Regions from separate parts of the Nocardiopsis yanglingensis genome, predicted to be linked through region 1. Evidence: riboswitches for the same ligand, from Rfam matches in the RefSeq annotation. Region 1 holds a riboswitch; the other holds the start of a gene.
What was found. A riboswitch is a leader RNA that binds a small molecule or an ion and turns the genes downstream of it on or off. The one in region 1 is predicted to bind glycine.
Positions count from the first base shown of each region.

Region 1 (3,402 bases):
GTATCGGCAATCTGCGCGGTACTCCAATGCCGGGTGATCCAGATCGTCAACGCGGTGCTGCTCAGATGCCAGCGCAGCATGCCGTGCCGAGGCTGTCGCCACAGGTGGCGTCGGGCAATCCAGAAGGCCTCCCGCTCCACTTCAGGCACCTTCTTCTGCATCACTTCCTTGTCGAAGAACTGCGCGGCGAAGCGCCAGGGGTTCATCGGCTGGTATGCCGCCCGTGGTTCACTGCTGCACGCAGCCACACCGCTGGGCGCGCGGTCCGCCGGCTTCGGCCGGCCTTTCACCAATGCCAGCCCGAGCAGGTACAGCAGGCCAGGCAGCAGTGCGATGCCGGCGACCAACACGATGACTGACAGCCATGCTTTCCCCGCGGCACGCATCGCTCTACGGCGCCTTCGGTTTCGGGTACCACAGCGCGTTGACGATGACCCAGCGCTGGTCGAAGCGCCCCATGTGGAAGTAATCGACGAACCACGGGGTTTCCAGCCGCACCGAGGCGGCGTTGCCGGTCACGTCCAGCACGGTGCAGCGGCGGTCCCATTGATCCTTCGGGGTCTTCAGCGCGCCCTGCTTCGTCAACGCGACCAGCTCTTCCTTCGACATGCGGCGCAGGCCCAGGCGTTCGTCGGGTGTATCGCCGAGCACCGCGCGCTTGGCCAGGTCCGGGTGCAGGGAGCGGGCGACGCGCTGCGGGTCGGCTTCCAGCTGGCCGTCGACGTAGTCGTGGCAGGTGGCTTCGATGGCCGCGATCGTGGCCGGGTCGGCAGCGGGGCTCGTTGCTGCGGAGAGAGCGAACAGCAGGGCAATCGTGGACATCCGGGTCTCCGGCTCTGGGCGCGGAGCGATCATCGCATGGGCCGGGCAGCCCATCCACGCATGGCGTGGCTCTACTGGGACCGGCGCTGTCGGCAGGCCGGAGCCGAGCGTGGGCGTGGATCTACAGAAGCGTTTCGGCTGGCGCCTGCAACCAGGCCAGCTTGCGTTCGCGCGGCTGTTGCTTGAGCTGCCACTCGGCCCGCGAGGCGGCAGCCCGGTCCGGGTACTCGCGTACGGCCAGCACGCGCAGCGGCGGCCGCGCCCGGGTGTAGCGCGCGCCCTTGCCGGCCTGGTGGGCAGCGAAACGCGCGTCCACGTCGGTGCTGATGCCGGCGTAATAGCTGCCATCGCGGCATTCGAGCAGGTACAGGAACCAGGGGCGGAGGGACGGGGCCATGGCCGGATTATGCCGTGCTGCACTGCAGCGGATATACTGGCGGCCGAATGCAGGAGAGAGGCGCCGCGCTGGCGCCCGCCGAAGGCGCAGGCTCCCATGATCGCTCAGGCCGGTGGGCTGGAATCCCACCAACCATGCATTCGACTCGCCGAGCTGGAGAGAGGTCACCGGGCACGCCCGGGACGATCCGCCGAAGGGGCACGCGGCCAACGCCGCTGAACTCTCAGGCAAAAGGACAGCGGGAGCGGCACCGGTCATCGTCATCCCGTCATTGCGCAGGCAGTGGCGGTATATGCGCATGGCCGGCCCCACCGCGCCCGGAGCCTGCCCCATGCTGTTGTCCATCATCTACCTGATCGCCATTTCCGCCGAAGCCATGACCGGCGCGCTGTCCGCCGGCCGCCGCCGCATGGACCTGTTCGGCGTGGTCATGATCGCCTGCGTCACCGCCCTCGGTGGTGGTTCGCTGCGCGACATCCTGCTCGGCCACTACCCGCTGGGCTGGGTGAAGCATCCCGAGTACCTGGGCTTCACCGTGTGTGCGGCGCTGATCGCCACCTGGGTCGCACGCTGGATGCACCACTTCCGACGCACCTTCCTGGTACTCGATGGCCTGGGCCTGATCGCCTTCACCCTGATCGGCTGCTCGATCGCACGTGAGGCCGGCCATGCCATGCCGATCGTGCTGATTGCCGGCATGCTGACCGGCGCCTTCGGCGGCGTGCTGCGCGACATCCTCTGCAACGAGGTGCCGCTGATCTTCCAGAAAGAGCTGTACGCGATCATCGCGCTGCTGACCGGCGCGGCCTACCTGTTGCTGCTGCACTGGGGCGTGGCCGACGCTACCGCGATCCTGTGCTGCCTCGGCGGTGGCTTCGCGCTGCGCCTGCTGGCGATCCATTACCGCTGGGAAATGCCGAAGTTCGTCTATCACGACGAAGTGCATTGATTGCTTGACGGTAGTGCCGGGCGGGGGGCCGCCCCCCCCCCCCCCCCCCCCCCCCCCCACTACCGGGGGCGCGCCCCCCGCCCCCCCCCCCCCCCCCCCCCCCCCCCGGCGGGGGGGGGCCCCCCCCCCCCCCCGCCACTACCGCTTGCGTTGCATGACGTTGGTCATGCGGCATTGGCCGGGGTGATTGGCTACCATTGTCGCCCCGTCGCTGCTGCGACGGCATCCAGCCACGCCGCGCCCGCGGCCCCGCCAGACACTCCCTCCCCGCTGCCCGTGATGCCGTGAACGCACCGACGGGCCCGCATGTCCCTGCGCGCGCAGGGCGCAGGATGCCCCATGTCTGTCGCCGAAAATTCCCGTTTCCGTCGTGCCCGCCCGCTGTGGGCGGTGCTGGCCATCGCCCTCGTCGCCCTTCTGGCGTGGTGGCTCTGGCCCCGGAATGGCGCCGGCAGCAGCGACGATGCGTCGGGCAAGACGGTGCCGGTACGCGTGGCGCGTGCCAGCGCCGAGCCGCTGGTGCTGCGCCTGAAGGCGGTCGGTACGGTCACCCCCCTGCACAGTGTGGTGGTACGCAGCCGCGTGGATGGCGAGCTGCTGCGCCTGCACTTCCAGGAAGGCCAACAGGTGAAAGCCGGCGACCTGCTGGCGCAGATCGACCCACGTCCGTATGAGGTGAAGCTGGCACAGGCCCAGGGTACCCAGCAGCAGAATCTGGCCGAGCTGGAAAACGCCGAACGCCAGCTGCAGCGCTACCGCGAACTGCAGAAGCAGAACTACGTGTCCGGGCAGGAACTGAGCGACCAGCAGAGCAAGGTGCGCCAGCTGCAGGGCCGCCGCCTCAGCGATCAGGCGTCTGTTGACGAAGCGCGCCTGCAGCTGCAGTACACCCGCATCGTCGCCCCGGTCAGTGGCCGCGTCGGGCTGCGCCGGCTGGACGTGGGCAACCTGGTGCGTGCCAGCGATGCCGAAGGCCTGGTGACGCTGGCGCAGACCGCTCCGATCAGCGTGCTGTTCACCGTGCCCGAACCCGAGCTGCCCGCGCTGCTCGATGCCGTGCAGGCACAACCGGCGCTGGCAGTGGAAACCTGGGACCGCGAAGAACGCCGGCAGCTTGCCAGTGGCGCGCTGTCCAGCGTCGACAACCGCATCGATACCACCACCGGCACGCTGAAACTGCGTGCGCACTTCGACAACCACGACCTGGCCCTGTTCCCCAACCAGTTCGTCAACG
Region 1 is NZ_JBJNRH010000004.1:206,305-209,706, reverse strand. It holds gene ACJ7C5_RS08550 (hypothetical protein) at 1-386, opposite strand, end outside; gene ACJ7C5_RS08545 (nuclear transport factor 2 family protein) at 391-822, opposite strand; gene ACJ7C5_RS08540 (GIY-YIG nuclease family protein) at 944-1,219, opposite strand; glycine riboswitch at 1,260-1,349, shown strand; glycine riboswitch at 1,363-1,466, shown strand; gene ACJ7C5_RS08535 (trimeric intracellular cation channel family protein) at 1,551-2,168, shown strand; gene ACJ7C5_RS08530 (MdtA/MuxA family multidrug efflux RND transporter periplasmic adaptor subunit) at 2,508-3,402, shown strand, end outside.

Region 2 (3,402 bases), on a different contig from region 1:
CGAGTCCGGAATCAGGCAGATATCGCGATGTTCCTCACCGCGCGAGCGGTGGTAGGCGCGGATCGCCAGCAGGCCGGCGTACTCGCCCTGCGCGCCGGAGTTCGGCTGCAGGCTGACTGCGTCGTAGCCGGTGCATTCCACCAGCATCGCTTCCAGCGTGTCGATCAGTTCCTTGTAACCCAGCGCCTGGTCGGCCGGCACCAGCGGATGGATCTGCGAGAACTCCGGCCAGGTCACCGGGATCATCTCGGCGGTGGCGTTGAGCTTCATGGTGCACGAGCCCAGCGGGATCATCGTGCGGTCCATCGCCAGGTCCTTGTCGGCCAGTGAGCGAAGGTAGCGCAGCAGTTCGTGCTCGCTGTGGTGGGTGTTGAACACCGGGTGGGTCAGGAACGCGGACTGGCGCAGCAGGCCGGCCGGCAGCGCATCGGCGGTGCGGGCATCCAGCGCATCGACATCCAGCGTGGCACCGAACACGGCAGCCACGGCAACGATGTCGGCGCGGGTGGTGGTTTCGTCCAGGCTGATGCCGACCGAGTCGCTGTCGATCGCGCGCAGGTTGTAGCCGGCGGCGCGGGCCTTGGCATGGATCTCATCGGCGTGCACGCCGGTGACATGCAGGGTGTCGAAGAAGTCTCCACCGACCTGCACACCGGCGTTGCGCAGCGCGGCGGCCAGGATCGAGGCCAGGCGATGGGTGCGGCGGGCGATGCGGGTCAGGCCTTCCGGGCCGTGGTAGACGGCATACATCGACGCCATCACCGCCAGCAGCACCTGTGCGGTACAGATGTTGGACGTGGCCTTCTCGCGGCGGATGTGCTGCTCGCGGGTCTGCAGGGTCAGGCGGTAGGCCGGGTTGCCCTGGGCATCGACCGAGACGCCGATCAGGCGGCCCGGCATCGAGCGCTTGTAGGCATCGCGGCAGGCCATGAAGGCCGCGTGCGGGCCACCGAAGCCGAACGGCACGCCGAAACGCTGGCTGTTGCCGACCACGATGTCCGCGCCCCATTCGCCGGGGGCTGCCAGCAGGGTGAGGGCCAGCAGGTCGGTGGCCACGGCCACCAGGCCGCCGCGCGCGTGCACGGCATCGACCAGCGCCTTGTAGTCGCCGACCTGGCCGAAGGTATCCGGATACTGCAGCAGCAGGCCGAAGGCTTCCGCTTCCAGCGCTTCGGCCGGAGTGCCGACGCGCAGCACGATGCCCATGGGCTCGGCGCGGGTGCGCAGCAGTTCCAGCGTCTGCGGGTGCACGGCGTCGTGCACGAAGAAGGTGTCCGACTTCGACTTGGCCGAACGCTTGGCCAGGGTCATCGCTTCGGCGGCGGCAGTGGCTTCGTCCAGCAGCGAGGCGTTGGCGATTTCCATGCCGGTGAGGTCGGCGCACAGGGTCTGGAAGTTGATCAGCGCTTCCATGCGGCCCTGCGAGATTTCCGCCTGGTACGGGGTGTAGGCGGTGTACCAGGCTGGGTTTTCCAGGATGTTGCGCAGGATCACGTTCGGCGTGTGGGTGCCGTAGTAGCCCTGGCCGATGAAGCTGCGCAGCACGGTGTTCTTGTCGGCGATCGCACGGATCTTCGCCAGTGCCTGCACTTCGGTCATCGACTCCGGCAGCGCCAGCGGCGCCGGCGACTTGATCTTGGCCGGCACGATGGCATCGGTCATGCCATCCAGCGACGCGTGGCCGACGACATCGAGCATCTGCGCGATCTCGGCGTCGTTGGGGCCGATGTGGCGCTCGACGAACGCATTGTGGTGCTCGAGCTCACGCAGGGAAGGGGTGTTCTGGGACATGGCGAAGGATCCGTCAGGAAAGGGCACACGCACGGGCACAAGCCGCCGGTCGGCGGTCTGCGGGGCGCCCCTCTGTCCTTTTGCCTGAGAGTTTGGAAGCGCAGCGAACCGCAGCTTCGTGCCCCTTCGGCGCCGGATCGAACCGGTCTCTCCAGAGTTCTGTTACGGGTGGTATCGGGCCTGAGCGATTACGGGCGTTGCGCCTTCGGCAGCGGTGTTCCGCTTCTCCCACCGTGTTGCCCGCTGATTATAGCCCGTTGCGGGCCCGCCGGCCGCCTCCAGGCACGGCCACCGCGCCTGAATGGCCGATGGCCCGGCCGTGCGTTTTGTGCACCGCTGCATGGCATCGGGCGCAATCCCCACCTATGATGGGCGGATACCCCAATTCATCTGGCGCCGTCCCTGCAGAAGGGGACCGGCGCCCGCCGTGCGTGCCGCGCATGGCCCTGCCGGACGCCCTCCCCATGACCGCCGCTGTTGCTCCCTCCACCCGTCGCATGGCCCTGCTGCTCGCCGGCCTGGCCATGTTCGGTCCGTTCTCGATCGACACCATCTTTCCGGCGTTCCCGCAGCTGGCCCAGCGCCTGGCGGTGGACGAGGTGGCGGTGCAGCAGACCATCAGCGTGTACCTGCTGTTCTATGGCCTGATGAGCCTGGCGCATGGCCCGCTGTCCGATGCCTGGGGCCGCAAGTGGGTGATCCTCGGCGGCCTGGTGGTGTTCGTCGGCGCTTCGGTTGGCTGTGCGCTGTCCACCGACCTGACCACGCTGCTTGCGTTCCGCGCGCTGCAGGGCCTGTCGGCAGGTGTCGGCATGATCGTCGGTCGTGCGGTGATCCGCGATCTCTACCATGGCCACGACGCGCAGCGCCTGATGAGCCAGGTGTCGATGCTGTTCGGCATCGCCCCGGCGATCGCACCGATCATCGGCGGCTGGATCCTGCTCAGCGGCGCCGGCTGGCCACTGATCTTCTGGTTCCTGGTGGTGTTCGCGCTGGTGCTGCTGGCGGCGACCGCACGCTATCTGCCGGAAACCCATCCGGTGGAGGCACGGGTGCCGTTGTCGCCGCGCACGTTGATGCGTGATTACCTGCGCATCGGCTTCAACCCGCGCTTCCTGCGCCTGGCGCTGGCCGGCAGCATCGGCTTCGGTGGCATCTTCCTGTACATCTCCTCGGCGCCGGTGTTCGTGATGCAGCACCTGCATCTGGGCGAGGGCGGCTTCGCCTGGCTGTTCATCCCCACCATCGGCGGCATGACCACCGGCTCGTTCCTGTCCGGGCGCATGGCCGGGCACACCACGCCCACCCGCCAGGTCGCCATCGGTTTCGTCCTGTGCGCGCTGTCGGTGCTCCTGAACGTCGGCTACGTGGCGCTGGCCCCGCAGTTCGTGCTGCCGTGGGCGGTGCTGCCGATCTTCCTGGGCGGCATGGGCATGGCGCTGATTTTCCCGATCCTGGCGCTGGCGGTGCTGGACATGTACCCGCACCAGCGCGGCCTGGCCTCGTCGCTGCAGGCGTTCGTGCAGCTGATGATCAGCACCGTGGTGGCCGGCGTGGTATCGCCGCTGCTGAGCGCCAGCCCGCTGCACCTGGCGCTGGGCCAGGCCGCCT
Region 2 is NZ_JBJNRH010000009.1:192,056-195,457, forward strand. It holds gene gcvP (aminomethyl-transferring glycine dehydrogenase) at 1-1,791, opposite strand, end outside; glycine riboswitch at 1,854-1,956, opposite strand; gene ACJ7C5_RS13850 (multidrug effflux MFS transporter) at 2,256-3,402, shown strand, end outside.
Region 2: it holds a riboswitch for glycine, as region 1 does, so the genes downstream of both, gcvP (aminomethyl-transferring glycine dehydrogenase) here and ACJ7C5_RS08535 (trimeric intracellular cation channel family protein) in region 1, are expected to answer to the same signal.